4 regions of the Ensifer sp. NPDC090286 genome follow, and region 2 is predicted to be linked to each of the others. Evidence: predicted binding sites of a transcription regulator. Region 2 holds the regulator's gene; each other region holds the start of a gene.
What was found. Region 2 encodes LexA, which represses DNA repair genes until DNA is damaged. Its sites were predicted from a motif close to TGTTCNNNNTGTGTTCNG; they were not measured.
Positions count from the first base shown of each region.

Region 1: ruvC (crossover junction endodeoxyribonuclease RuvC) is a predicted target of LexA. The motif match lies at 1,960-1,977, and genes of this name have one in related genera.
Region 3: ACIQUG_RS11115 (ATP-dependent helicase) is a predicted target of LexA. The motif match lies at 2,249-2,266, and genes of this name have one in related genera.
Region 4: ACIQUG_RS16645 (PA0069 family radical SAM protein) is a predicted target of LexA. The motif match lies at 2,226-2,243, and genes of this name have one in related genera.

Region 1 covers NZ_JBIVYF010000006.1:195,065-198,457, forward strand. Annotated here, with positions in the region: gene ruvB (Holliday junction branch migration DNA helicase RuvB) at 1-623, opposite strand, end outside; gene ruvA (Holliday junction branch migration protein RuvA) at 720-1,337, opposite strand; gene ruvC (crossover junction endodeoxyribonuclease RuvC) at 1,404-1,916, opposite strand; gene ACIQUG_RS27735 (LLM class flavin-dependent oxidoreductase) at 2,087-3,088, shown strand; gene ACIQUG_RS27740 (HAD hydrolase-like protein) at 3,099-3,393, opposite strand, start outside.
Region 2 covers NZ_JBIVYF010000001.1:632,579-635,971, reverse strand. Annotated here, with positions in the region: gene ACIQUG_RS03175 (hypothetical protein) at 1-66, opposite strand, end outside; gene ACIQUG_RS03170 (hypothetical protein) at 389-685, shown strand; gene lexA (transcriptional repressor LexA) at 924-1,646, shown strand; gene ACIQUG_RS03160 (hypothetical protein) at 1,739-2,080, opposite strand; tRNA gene ACIQUG_RS03155 (tRNA-Cys) at 2,443-2,516, shown strand; gene ACIQUG_RS03150 (thermonuclease family protein) at 2,590-3,324, opposite strand.
Region 3 covers NZ_JBIVYF010000002.1:166,655-170,047, forward strand. Annotated here, with positions in the region: gene ACIQUG_RS11110 (hypothetical protein) at 1-54, shown strand, start outside; gene ACIQUG_RS11115 (ATP-dependent helicase) at 114-2,183, opposite strand; gene ACIQUG_RS11120 (hypothetical protein) at 2,526-2,705, shown strand; gene ACIQUG_RS11125 (hypothetical protein) at 2,910-3,218, opposite strand; gene cysG (siroheme synthase CysG) at 3,218-3,393, opposite strand, start outside.
Region 4 covers NZ_JBIVYF010000003.1:286,010-289,402, reverse strand. Annotated here, with positions in the region: gene ACIQUG_RS16650 (ribonuclease HII) at 134-784, opposite strand; gene ACIQUG_RS16645 (PA0069 family radical SAM protein) at 1,003-2,160, opposite strand; gene ACIQUG_RS16640 (glycosyl transferase) at 2,336-2,857, shown strand; gene moaB (molybdenum cofactor biosynthesis protein B) at 3,152-3,393, opposite strand, start outside.

The DNA of each region.
Region 1 (3,393 bases), on a different contig from region 2:
CGGGCACCGTCGTCGGTCATGCCAAGCCCCATCAGCCGGGCTCCGCGCCGGACGATCGATTCCAGTTCCTCGACCGTGTAGAAATTGAGCCGCACCGGAATGCCGAAACGGTCGCGAAGCGGCGTCGTCAGAAGGCCAAGCCGGGTGGTGGCCGCCACCAGCGTGAACTTCGACAGGTCGATCTTCACCGACCGTGCCGCCGGGCCTTCGCCGATGATGAGATCGAGCTGGAAGTCCTCCATCGCCGGATAAAGGATTTCCTCGACCGCCGGATTGAGCCGGTGGATTTCGTCGATGAAGAGCACGTCGCGCTCTTCGAGATTGGTGAGCAGGGCGGCGAGATCGCCGGCCTTGGCGATAACGGGGCCGGAGGTCGAGCGGAAATTGACGCCGAGTTCCTTGGCCATGATCTGCGCCAGCGTCGTCTTGCCGAGACCGGGCGGGCCGACGAAGAGCACATGGTCGAGCGCCTCGCCGCGGTTCTTTGCGGCCTCGATGAAGATCTTCAGGTTGGCGCGCGCTTCCGCCTGGCCGGTGAAATCGTCCAGCGTCTGCGGGCGTATGGTCGCATCGATGTCTTCACCGCGCTTTTCCGGCGTAATCAGGCGTGCGGCGTCAGTCATGCGTTCGTCCCATTCGGTCGGGCAGCTCAGCGCTGCAACCCGTCATCATGCCGGGCACGAGGCGTTCTGCCTTCTGCACCCGGCCAAGGCAAGCGTTCATCGCGCCAGTTCCTTCAGGCCCAGGCGAATGAGCTTGGCGCTGTCGCCGCCTTCGCCGCCGTTCTTCAGGGCCGCCGCAACGGCATTGGCCGCCTGGTCACGCGAGTAGCCGAGATTGGTGAGCGCCGAAACCGCATCGGAAACCGGCGCGGAGGCAACGCCTTCGCCAAGCTCCTGCTTGAGGCCGATCGACGCCGACATCTCGCCGGCAAAGGACGGCGCCTTGTTCTTCAGTTCCGTGACGATGCGCACCGCCACCTTGGGCCCGACACCGGGCGCACGGGAGACGGAGGTCTTGTCCTGCAGCGCGATCGCATTGGCCAGTTCGCCCGGCGTCAGCGTGGAAAGCACGGCCAGCGCCACCTTCGAACCGACCCCCTGCACGCTCTGCAGCAATCGGAACCACTCCCGCTCCAACGCCGTCAGGAAGCCGAACAGCTTCAGTTGGTCCTCGCGCACATAGGTCTCGATGAAGAGGATAGCCGCCTCGCCAGCAGACCCGAGCCTGGACAAGGTGCGCGCCGAGCAAAAGGCAACGTAGCCGACGCCATGCACATCGAGCACGACGTGATCCTCGGCGATCTCGTCGATGGTACCCTTCAATTTGCCGATCATATGGCGTCTCTCGCGGTGGGTTCTGGATGGTCCCCGGACCATCGGAAATTATCGTGTCGGGCGCAACTACGCCATCAATGCGGCAAGCCGGCTCGTCACCGATTGCCGGTTGTGGGCATGGCAGATGGCGATCGCCAATGCGTCCGCCGCGTCGTTGCCCTTGAACTCGGCCTTCGGCATCAGAACCTTCAGCATCATGTGGATCTGCTGCTTCTCGCCGTGGCCGACGCCGATCACCGCCTTCTTGACGGCGTTCGGCGCGTATTCGGCAACCCTCAGACCTGCGCGTGCCGGCACCAGCATGGCGATGCCGCGCGCCTGGCCGAGCTTCAGCGTCGCCGTCGCATCCTTGTTGACGAAGGTCTGTTCCACCGCCGCCTCATGCGGCTGATAGCCGTGCACCACCTCGGCAAGCCCGTCATGCAACTGGCAAAGTCTGGAGGCGAGATCCATATCACCATCCGAGGTCACCGCGCCCGAGGCGACGAAACGCAGCGAATTGCCGAGCGTCTCGATGATGCCCCAGCCGGTACGGCGGAGCCCCGGATCGATGCCGATGATACGAATCGTGGTCTGCATGGATTTCACCCTATGATGTCAGCCCGGACGCTGCCAGCAAAAAGTGAACAAAACAAAAACATACGCACAGTTGAGACGCGGAGTCAGGTTTTCTTCGGCAGCGCCCTTGGATTGAGGAAAATTGAGCTTACATAGCCTTGCATCAATTTCTCTCAATGAAGGCCTTTGCCATGGCGACTTTCTCCGTCCTCGATCTTTCCCCGATCACTGAAGGCGGCAGCGTCGCCCAATCGCTGGAGAATTCGCGCCGACTGGCCCAGGCAGCCGAGGAGAACGGCTACACCCGTTTCTGGCTGGCCGAGCATCACGGCATGAAGGGCATTGCCAGTGCCGCGACCTCGATCGTGATCTCGCATGTGGCGGCCGCCACCAAGACCATCCGCGTCGGCTCCGGCGGCATCATGCTGCCGAACCATTCGCCGCTTGTCATCGCCGAGCAGTTCGGCACGCTCGCCGCTCTTTACCCCGGCCGCATCGACCTCGGCCTCGGCCGGGCGCCAGGCACCGACATGCGCACCGCCCAGGCGCTTCGCCGCAACATGGAAGCGAGCGGCAACAACTTCCCGAACGACGTCGTCGAACTGCAGGCGCTGCTCGGCCCCGTCGCCGAAGACCAGAAGATCATCGCCGTGCCGGGCGCCGACACCAACGTGCCGATCTGGCTGCTCGGCTCCAGCCATTTCAGCGCCCATCTCGCCGGCATGCTCGGCCTGCCCTTCGCGTTTGCCTCGCATTTCGCACCCGACATGCTGCTCTCGGCGCTGGAGATCTACCGCGAGCGCTTCACCCCCTCCGAGACCCTTGCCAAGCCGCAGGTGATGGTCGGCGTCATGGGGGTCGCCGCCGAAACGGACGAGGAGGCAAACTACCTCTTCACCTCCATGCAGCAATCCTTCGTGGCGCTGCGGCGCAATGCCCGCGGGCAGTTCCCGCCGCCAGTCCAGTCGATGGATGGGCTGTGGAGCTATGACGAGAAGATCTTCGTCGACCATTCGATGATGTATGCGGTGGTCGGCGGGCCCGAGACGATCCGGCGCAAGATCGGTGCGTTCCTGGAACAGACGAAAGCCGACGAGCTGATCATCTCGATGCCGATCTTCGACATGGACGCGCGGCTGAAGTCGCTTCGCCTCTTCGCCGACGCCCAGCGCGATCTCGCCAAGGCGGCCTAAGGCTGGCCGATCAGATCGCCCCGAAGGCGGGCGCGATCTCTTCCATATTGGCAAAGAACCGATCTGGCCCGAGCCCTTGCAGGAAGACCGGGTCGGCATAGCCCCAGGCAACGGCCCCTGCCGCCACACCGGCCTTTCGCGCCGCCTCGATATCGCGTGCCTCGTCGCCGATCGCCAGGATGCGAGCCGCATTGAGGCCCGAGTGCCGGATCGCGCGCTTGAAGTGCTGCGCCTTGCCGAAGAGCGCGGCCCCGCATTCGAAGAGATCGACAGTCGCAGCCGCTTCGCCGAGCGCGGCACGAATC
Region 2 (3,393 bases):
TTCTTCAGCAGACGCCGCTCCGGCCGTGAGCAACAGACCGAGCACCACCAACGACAATCTACGCATGCAATTACCCCACTTTCCACGCAAAGTTATCCTTTTTTGACCTCCTGTCGAGACGGTGATGCCCCTTCCTCGCAGGGATTTTTGCGCATCCCGCACCCCCGGCCCTAAAGCCGGTACAGCCGTCGCGTTCTTCGCGGGTCGCAAGAGGAACGCTCAAGATGAACTCGAGGTGGAGCGGCTGGCGCAAATCAGACACAGCCTGTAGGCAAAGAGCTGTTGAACACGGCAGAGTGATCGCCATGCTTGCTGGACTTCGGAACGAAAGCACGGTTCACATCGTTTACCACCCCATCTTGCCCCCTTCATCAAGTGGACGTTCCCCGTGCTTGCCGCCCTGCTTCTCGCTTCGATAGTCGCATCGCCCAATATGCCTGACGTCAAGCTCAGCGCCGCGACAGTGGATGAACTCCAGACCGATTTCGAACGGGCCGTGCCGTGCCATCAGATCGATGGACGCAACGTGTGGAAGGGTGCGCTGGCGTTCTACATCCAGTCCTTCGTTTATGACGGCGACACGCCCGTCGCGACCGACGCCGCCGACGCGGTGCTGCCGGAAGACAACAGCGCAGAGACGGTGAAGGAGTTCGAGGACGCCTGCTCGACCTCGCAAGCGACCTAAATCTCTCCTCATAGAGCCCCGCGATTCGCTCGAATCAGCTGCGCAGACTGGCGTCATCCGGCGCGATTTTGGCACGCAACCGTCGCCGATAAGCGCCCTGCTCCCGCAAAAGTGACCGATCGGCACCCCCAGAAGCGGCCAATTGCCTGAATTCACGGAATTTTAGGCACTTGCGGAACACATATGGAACAGATAGTGTCTGTTCTTGATTTGTTTCACGCCTCTGGAGCGACGTGCCATGCTGACCCGCAAGCAACAGGAATTGCTTCTGTTCATTCACGAACGCATGAAGGAGTCGGGCGTACCGCCGTCATTCGATGAAATGAAGGATGCGCTCGACCTGGCGTCGAAGTCCGGCATCCACCGTTTGATCACCGCGCTCGAAGAACGCGGCTTCATTCGCCGGCTGCCGAACCGGGCGCGCGCGCTCGAAGTCATCAAGCTTCCGGAAGCCTACGCCGCCGGCCAGCAGCAGCCGCGCAGGGGCTTCTCGCCGAGCGTGATCGAAGGCAGCCTTGGAAAGCCGCCGGCGGCCGCTCCTGCCGCGCCGAAGCCGGCGCCGGTTGCCGAAAGCACGTCCGTTTCCGTCCCGGTGATGGGGCGCATCGCTGCCGGCGTTCCGATCTCGGCGATCCAGAACAACACCCATGACATCACCGTTCCGCTCGACATGATCGGCAGCGGTGAACATTACGCCCTTGAAGTGAAGGGCGATTCGATGATCGAGGCCGGCATCTTCGACGGCGACACCGTGATCATCCGCAACGGCAACTCGGCCAATCCCGGCGACATCATCGTGGCGCTCGTGGACGACGAGGAAGCGACGCTGAAGCGCTTCCGCCGCAAGGGCGCGTCGATTGCGCTCGAAGCCGCCAACCCCGCCTACGAGACGCGCATCTTCGGACCGGATCGCGTGAAGATCCAGGGCAAGCTCGTCGGGCTGATTCGCCGCTACCATTGAGCTGCAGGCAGAACACCGAATTAAAAAAAAGAGCCTCGCCAAGGCAATTGGCGAGGCTCTTTCCATTTCGGGTGACCTGAAATCCAGATCGTCTATTCGTGGATCGTATATTCGCCGAGTTCGCAGAGATCCTGCGTGTCCTCGGTCGTATCGAGGGCCGAGCCCTCTTCGAATTCGAATCGCATGTCGTATTTGCAGACGTCCCGCCCGTCGGCAATGGTGATTTCCATGCTCTCGCCAGGGTTCAGGACCTGCCGACCGAAAACATCGTCTTCCCACTCATTGACGCCGACCGGCGACGTATAAAAGTTCGTCAGGACCACGCTGGTGTTGTTCTTCAGCTGGAAAACCAGGTCGTCCGCGTGCGCCTCAATAGCGGTCGTCGCAAAACACGCCAACGCCGTCAGGATCAGTCTCTTTTTCATTGATGCCATTGCCTCCGTTCTTAATGTTGACGGACGCTACCGATGCGGCTGATCTCAGCGGAGTCATCGTTCCCCCTCTACCGATTTCACCGAAGCGATAAGATCCGACGGAGGCATAGGAGACGTGGCTTGCGCGGACGTGGGGTCGCGCGCACATCCTCCAACTCGCTGAAAGACAAGAGAAGCTCCCCAGTCGCGAAGGCATTGACGAGATACCAGTTTCCTGGCCATCGCGAAAATACGCGTCGAACTCTCATCCTGTGGAAAGCAGCCATTCGCTGATTCCACTTTGTATTTTTCAGAAAATGCCTCTTGCGGATTTTCTGCAATCATTCTAAATCCGCGCCAACGCTTGGTTATCCAAGCAGTGAGGCCTCGTGGCGGAGTGGTGACGCAGAGGACTGCAAATCCTTGTACCCCGGTTCAATTCCGGGCGAGGCCTCCAAAATCTTCACCTCATTCAAAGTGTAGACACGACGCCTTCAACACGAACGCGTCGATTTCTGCCGTTTGCTATCTTAGCACCAGGGCGTCGGGCGTCCGTCCCACGGGCGCACCAGCCCCTCGGAAACAAGCACGCGTCCAAGAGATTGATCGCCGCGGGTAACCAGGCGCAGTTTTTCGCCGGCCTTGGCGCCTGATCGCCCGCCTGCCGAAACCAGCTTGAAGTCGCCCGCGTTCAGCAACTCGCGCAGGCGCTGCTTGGCGTAGAAGCCACGCGAACGCTCCTTGTCGCAGCTTGCCTGGCGGATTCGCGGCGCATCGACGTCGGCGACACGAATCGTCTCGCCATGAAAGACGAAAGTGGCGCCATCGATCACGCAGTTGTCGTTGCGAATGCCGCAGAAATAAAACTGGTCGGTACGGATGGACGCCGTCTTCACCTCTTCATTCGGTCGCACGACAGGGGTGGGTGGCGTGACGCCGACATTCACCGACGGTACCGGTGCGGCCAGAGCGACCTTCGTGACCGGGTCGGGCTTCGGATTCGGCTTGTGCCTGTCCGCCTGATGCGCGACGCGCTCCTGCGCTTCAGGAACGGCACGCGGAGGCTTCGGCTTCGTCTCCGTTCGCGACGCAAAGGCCACGACATCGGAAACCACGGGCCAGTGCCGCAACTCGGCGCGATGGTCATAGGCCATGACGCCGCCAAGGGTGAGCGCTGCGGCCAGATACCACGGCGCCATGCCGCCCTGCTTGCTGCTGCTTCTGCCCGAACTGCGGCGTCGACGTTTCGTAGTGGCTTTGGCCATCGGTCCCCATCCTGATTCGAGACCGCATTATGCGTTTGATGGGTTGCCGAAAAGTTTTCGAGGGTACCC
Region 3 (3,393 bases), on a different contig from region 2:
GTTGCGGTGTGGTCGTACTATCAGTTTATCGCGCCGCCGAGCATACCGGGCTGACAAATCTTCGGGCCGTCTGCGGGTGACCGCGCGAATTTGCGGTCCACGACCGCCTTCGCTCACTTCCACATGGAGCGCATGCGGGCGCCGACGTCGATGCGGATCTGCTTGGCGCTTCGCTCGCTGGCGTTTGCCGAAATCTTCGGCCAGCTGGTCGTCTCGAAGAATTGCAGCAATGTCGCCGGAATGAAGCGGGTTCGCGAGGCGTAGACATGCCGGTCGCCCTGGGCGTTCTGACCGTGGGTGAAGAAGCGCTGCGGCGTCACCAGGGACAGATGATCGCGTGCCCGTGTCATGCCGACATAGAGCAGCCGCCGTTCCTCTTCGAGTTCGGCGGTCGTGCCCACCCCGAGATCGGACGGAATGCAGCCGTCGACGACGTTGAGCATGAAGACCGAGCGCCATTCCTGGCCCTTCGCCGAATGGATGGTCGACAGGATCAGATAGTCCTCGTCGAGCAGCGGCACGCCCGCCTGGTCGCTGGTGGCATCGGGCGGGTCCAGGGTCAGCTCGGTCAGGAAATGTTCGCGGTTCTGGTAGCCGCCGGCAATCTGCTCGAGCTGCAGCAAGTCGGCCTTGCGGGTATCGGCGTCTTCATGGATCCGGTCGAGATGGGGCTCGTACCAGGTGCGTGCAGCGCCAATCTCCTGCGGCCATCCAGGCTCGGCCCGTCGCAGGCCGGACACCAGATCGACGAAGCCGGTCCAGTTCTCGCCGGTCTTGGCGGGAGGTGGGATCTCTGCAAGGGCTGCGAGCGGTTCCGGATCGGCGGCGATCGCATCGAGGATCTTTCCGGCGGTCTGCGGGCCAATACCGGGTAGCATCTGCAGCAACCGGAAACCGGCGACGCGGTCACGCGGGTTCTGCGCGAAGCGCAGGACTGCGAGCAAGTCCTTCACATGGGCGCTGTCGAGAAACTTCAGGCCACCGAACTTCACGAACGGAATGTTGCGCCGAGTGAGTTCGACTTCGAGCGTTCCACTGTGATTGGACGAGCGAAAGAGCACCGCCTGTTGTTTCAAGGCGATGCCGATCTCACGGCCAGCGAGAACCTGCTCCACGATATAGGCCGCCTGATCCGCTTCGTCCTTGACGGCGACGAGCAACGGTCGTTGCTCCGATTGCCTGTCCGTCCAGAGGTTCTTGGTAAACCGCTCCCGCGCCAGACCGATCACGCCGTTTGCAGCGGCGAGGATCGGCTGCGTCGAGCGGTAATTCCGGTCGAGGGTGATGACGTCGGCGGGCTCGGGCGAAAAGGCGTTCGGGAAATCGAGAATGTTGCGAACCGTCGCAGCCCGGAAGGAATAGATCGACTGGGCGTCGTCGCCAACGACTGTCAAACCGTGGCCGCCGGGTCTGAGCGCCATCAGGATCGAGGCCTGCAGCCTGTTGGTGTCCTGATATTCGTCGACAAGAACATGATCGAAGCGTCCGCCGACATCGTCGGCAAGCTCCGGATCGGAAACCATCTGCGCCCAGTAGAGCAGGAGATCGTCGTAATCGAGCACGTTCTGCGCCTGTTTGGCATCGACGTAGGCCGCAAACAGCGCCTTGAGCTGTTCGTCCCAGCCGGTGACCCAGGGATAGGCCGTCTTCAGCACGTCGCCAATCGAGCTTTCGGAGTTCACGACGCGCGAATAGATCGAAAGGCACGTTCCCTTTGTCGGGAACCGGCTTTCCGTCTTCGAGAAGCCGAGCTCGTGGCGCACGAGGTTCATCAGGTCGGCGCTGTCCTCCCGGTCATGGATCGTAAAATCCGGGCCGAGACCGATTTGTTCGGCATAGATGCGCAGGATCCGGGCGCCGATGCCATGGAAGGTGCCGGCCCAGGAAAGCGCGTCCGTCATGACCGCGGCATTGTCGCCAAGAACCTGGCGGCAGATGCGCGCGACCCGGCGGGTCATCTCGGCTGCTGCGCGTCGAGAAAAGGTCATCAAGAGAATGCGACGCGGATCGGCCCCGTTGACGATGAGATGCGCGACCCGGTGGGCGAGCGTATTCGTCTTGCCGGAGCCGGCGCCTGCGATGATGAGAAGCGGGCCGCCGACCTGTCCTTCCGGCAAGCCGATTCCGTGCTCGACCGCTTCGCGCTGGCGGTCATTGAGTTTTTCGAGATAGGCGGCGCTCATGCGGTCCCGTTCGTTTTCGTCGCACTCAGTCACAGCCCGCATCGATTTGCATCCAAGAGACGGGCAGGAACAAAGAAAGAACTAGCAATTTAGCATCCAGATGAAAACCCTGACGTCGCCGAGTTTTCCGTCCGACAACGTCGGAATTCCACTCTTCCAAGGTTTTGATGACCTGTGAGACCGCAGATGGGGTTGTTTGCGACAGTAGGTGCAATCGACGTCATCGACCGGCCTATACCTATGGCTGTGCGCCGCCATGAAGAACGCGCGACGGCTTGTGGCCTTATATGGTGAATTAGAAATATGCTTCGCTCCTGCGTCCACTCGAAAGAGGAAGAGCACATGGACGAACGGAGCGTTGAAGAGACCTGCGAGGCCACCGGCTCGACCGGCGAACTGCAGGAGATTGCCCGCAAGCTGGCGTCGCTCGCCCAAGAGATCAGGTCAATTGCAGCGACCCCGCTGGGCGAGACGGTCGTATTCGACGAAAGCGGCGATGCATCGGAAACGGCCGTCCACTGACTTCGGTGGGCGACGTCGCTTTCCCGGCACGGGCTCATTCCTCAATTGGGGTATGGCCGTCACCTGTCTGCGCGCTTAGAACCAGCCTACGGTGGCGACCTTGGGATATTCGGGACGTCGATACGAGGCGGCGACCTCGAATATCCCTTGGTGCGACAGCGGACGCCGGTGCTTGATTGTGCGGCGCGGGGGCGCTTCAGCCCGTCACGCAACTGCCTTGGATGTGATCTCGATGTAGCCGGCAAGACATAGGGTCGAGGCCAAGATGCCCGGCGTCGATGGCACGGCTTGCATTATTCTCGCCAGGAAGATGCCGCCTGCGATGAACAATCCGCCGAGAAGTAGACCGTGTTCTGCAACGGCGAGGCCGATGGCGCAGAGGTTCACGGCACTCGCAACCATGGTGAGGGGCGCTACGGCCAGCGCGGCGTTCGATTGTGCTTCGAAGATGAGCCTGAAACGCGGCCAGCTGAGACCGATGGCGAGAACGAGGAATAGCAGGGAGATGCCCATCAGCATGCTCCGGCGAGAGTGCGCTCGATCGATCCGGCCTGTTTGTCTCTGGCCGAAAACACGTCGCCGACGGCGATGAGGACAGGGTTGTCGTAGCCGATCGCTGCGATGCCCTCCGGGATTGTCGCGAGCGTGCCGCGCCAGCTGCGCTCCGTCGCTCGGCTGACATCGCTCA
Region 4 (3,393 bases), on a different contig from region 2:
CAAGGCCAAAGGTGGCGCACGGCAGCATGCGCGCCACCGGATGGCTTCTGACGCGAGAAAAGCTGTTGGCGAGATATGTCGGAACCGAAACCGGAAGCACCTGCGTGGCGCTCGCTACGCGGTTGCGCGCCGGTTAGTCGTCCTGGCGCAGTGGCCGGAAGCTCATGCGGTGCAGCGGGCAGGGGCCGTGGGTCTCGATGGCGCGACGGTGGGTCACCGTCGCATAGCCGGCATGGAGCGCAAAGCCGTAGCCGGGATGCGCAAGGTCGGCACGGGCCATCATGCGGTCGCGGGTAACCTTGGCGACGATCGAAGCGGCGGCGATCGACAGCGACCGCGCATCGCCCTTGACCACAGCCTTGGCGTGGCAGGAGAGGCCGGGCGGTACGTCACGGCCGTCGACGAGCACGAAGCGCGCGTTCGAGGGCAGGCCGGCGACCGCCCGCCGCATCGCTTCGAGGCTCGCCTTGCGGATGTCGGTGGCGTCAATCGTGCCGGCCGACGCCGAGGCGATCGACACTTCGGATGTGGCGAGGATTTCTTCGAATAGTTTTTCGCGCGCCTGGGCCGTCAGCTTCTTGCTGTCGTCGAGTCCTGCGGGAATGGCGTCCGGATCGAGAATGACGGCGGCGGCGACCACCGGTCCCGCGAGCGGCCCACGACCGGCCTCATCCGCTCCGGCGACCGGCCAGAACCCATCGCCCTTGGCCGAAAGCTCGAAACTGAAATCGGGCGCTACGATGATATCGGGAAAAAGGGGAGAATCGGACGATCTGCGAGACATAAGTCTAGATCGCATGATCGACCGATTCTCTTCAAGCCCCCAGGTCCGAGTGCGGCGGCGGACGGGGGATTACCGGGGCCCACGGCGGGTAAGGGGGCACCGGAACTGCTATGTGGTCTCAGGCGCGCCCGCCATCGGGCTTGCCTGGCGGGGCGGGGCGATCATCTCTCGCCGTGGCCATTACAGGTAGCGACGGTTACCGAGACATCGGAAAGCCTTCAAAGAAGCGAGAGCTGCACCCCCGTTCCAAGCGGCGGCACGAAGAGATCGTCCCGCAGCTGCCGGCGCGTCGGGTTGAAACCGAGACGCTTGACTGCCAGGTCGAAGCGGCGGCCGATCTGCCACGCATAGGGGCCGGCGCCCTTCATGCGCTTGCCGAACTCGGCGTCATAGTCCTTGCCGCCCCGCATGGAGCGGATGAGGGACATGACGTGCCGGTAGCGGTCTGGATAATTGCGCAGCAGCCAGTCGCGAAAGAGCGGGCTGACCTCGAGCGGCAGCCGCAGCAGCACATAGCTTGCTTCGGTTGCTCCGGCCGTCCTTGCTCCTTCGAGCACGCGCTCTATCTCGTGGTCGTTCAACGCCGGGATGATGGGGGAAACGAGAACGCCGGCCGGGATGCCTGCTTCGGCAAGCATGCGGATCGCCTCCAGCCGCTTGCTCGGGGTCGAGGCCCGCGGCTCCATCGTGCGAGCCAGCTTACGGTCGAGCGTCGTGACGGAGATGCCGACGCGCACCAATCCCTTTTCCGCCATCGGTGCCAGGATATCGATGTCGCGGGTGACCATTGCCGACTTGGTGACGATCATGACCGGATGGTTGGCGTCCCGCAGCACCTCGAGGATCTGTCGCATGATGCGCCACTCCTTCTCGATCGGCTGATAGGGGTCGGTGTTGGTGCCGATGGCAATCGGCCGCACCTTGTAGTCCTGCCGCGCGAGCTCGCGCTCCAGAAGCCGCGGGGCATCCGGCTTGGCAAACAGCTTCGCCTCGAAGTCGAGGCCGGCCGAGAGGCCCATATAGGCGTGCGTGGGCCGCGCGAAACAATAGATGCAGCCATGCTCGCAGCCGCGATAGGGATTGATCGAGCGGTCGAAGGAGATGTCGGGCGACTCGTTCCTGGTGATCACCGTGCGCGGCTTCTCGACCTGAACCTCGGTCTTGAAGGGCGGCAGATCCTCCAGGCTTTCCCAGCCGTCGTCGAACGTCTCGCGGCTGCGCGGTTCGAAGCGGCCGGACATGTTGATCCCGGCGCCGCGCCCGCGACGGCGATCGATATCGATCCGCAGGCCCGTTGCGCTCATCATCGCTTCGGCCACATCTGCCGTATTGGCGGGCGCAAGCGCACCCTGCCTGATCTGAGACAGCTCGGTCATTGGAATCTCCCCGGAATCAGATGTTTGATCCCGTTTTGTTCTGATTATTTTCCTATCGCGAATGGAGGAACAATTCAAGAACAAAAAATTGGAGTTTCGAATTTATCGATCAAGGCGCCGCTGCGGGCCGTGTCCCGGATGTAGCAATTGCCGTGCCGATGCGTTACGAGAAGCCATGCTCACGATCATCATGGAAACCCGCGACAACGAGGCCGAACTGGCGCAGACGCTTGCTGTGTTGGTGGCAGGCGCCGTGGAAGGCTTGGTCAGCGATGTGATCATCCTCGATCACGGCTCGAAGGACGGTTCGTCCGACGTGGCCGATGCAGCCGGATGCCGTTTCTGCCGGGATTGGGATCTCGCCGATGTGGTGGGCTCGGCGCGTGGCGAGTGGCTGATGTTGCTGGAGCCGGGCGCGCGCCCGATCGGCCGCTGGATCGATGAGTTGGCCGAGTACGTTTCGATGAACAAGGCACCGGCCCGCTTCTCCGGATCGAGACTCCATCGCAAGCCTTTCTTCCGCCGGCTGACCGGGCGTGGAAAGCCGCTGGAGACGGGATTTCTCCTGCGCAAGAACGATGCGCTTGCGGCCGCTCATGGCAAGGTGGGCCTGGATGCCATGACGAATGTCCGCTCAGTCCGCAAGCTTTCGACCGAACTCGTTCCGGCCTGGGTCGCTGTCGAAGCCAGGCGGTAACGCCGGTTCCCGCGCGAAAAAATTAAAGGTGCCAGTCCCTTAGGGGACGGCACCTCCAAGCGGCTCTCAAATGACCTTTTTTGGAAGATTTCTGTCCGGGCAGCATTCTGGCTGCCCGTCGTATCCAACATTTCATTCCGCCTGGGGGACAGAGGCGGAAGGGTCTTGCGGTGCGAGGAACGGAACGTGCGGCGGTCGTTCCTCGCTGTGTCAACGCTTGAAAACTATCCGGAGGGGAAGCGAGCGTCAGTTACTAAGGTAACAGGTCGGCCGGGCCGGAACGGTCCATGCTCTTCAGCCGCGTTTCAGGTGCTCGTCGAGCCGCGGCATGATCTCCACGAAATTGCAGGGCATGTGCCGGTAGTCGAGCTGCTGCTTGAGGATGCCGTCCCACGCATCGCGGCAGGCGCCGGGCGAACCCGGAAGGACGAAGATGAAGGTGGCGTTGGCAACGCCGCCGGTTGCACGCGACTGGATCGTTGACGTCCCAATCTTCTCGTAGGAGATACGGTGGAAGACCTCGGAGAACCCGTCCA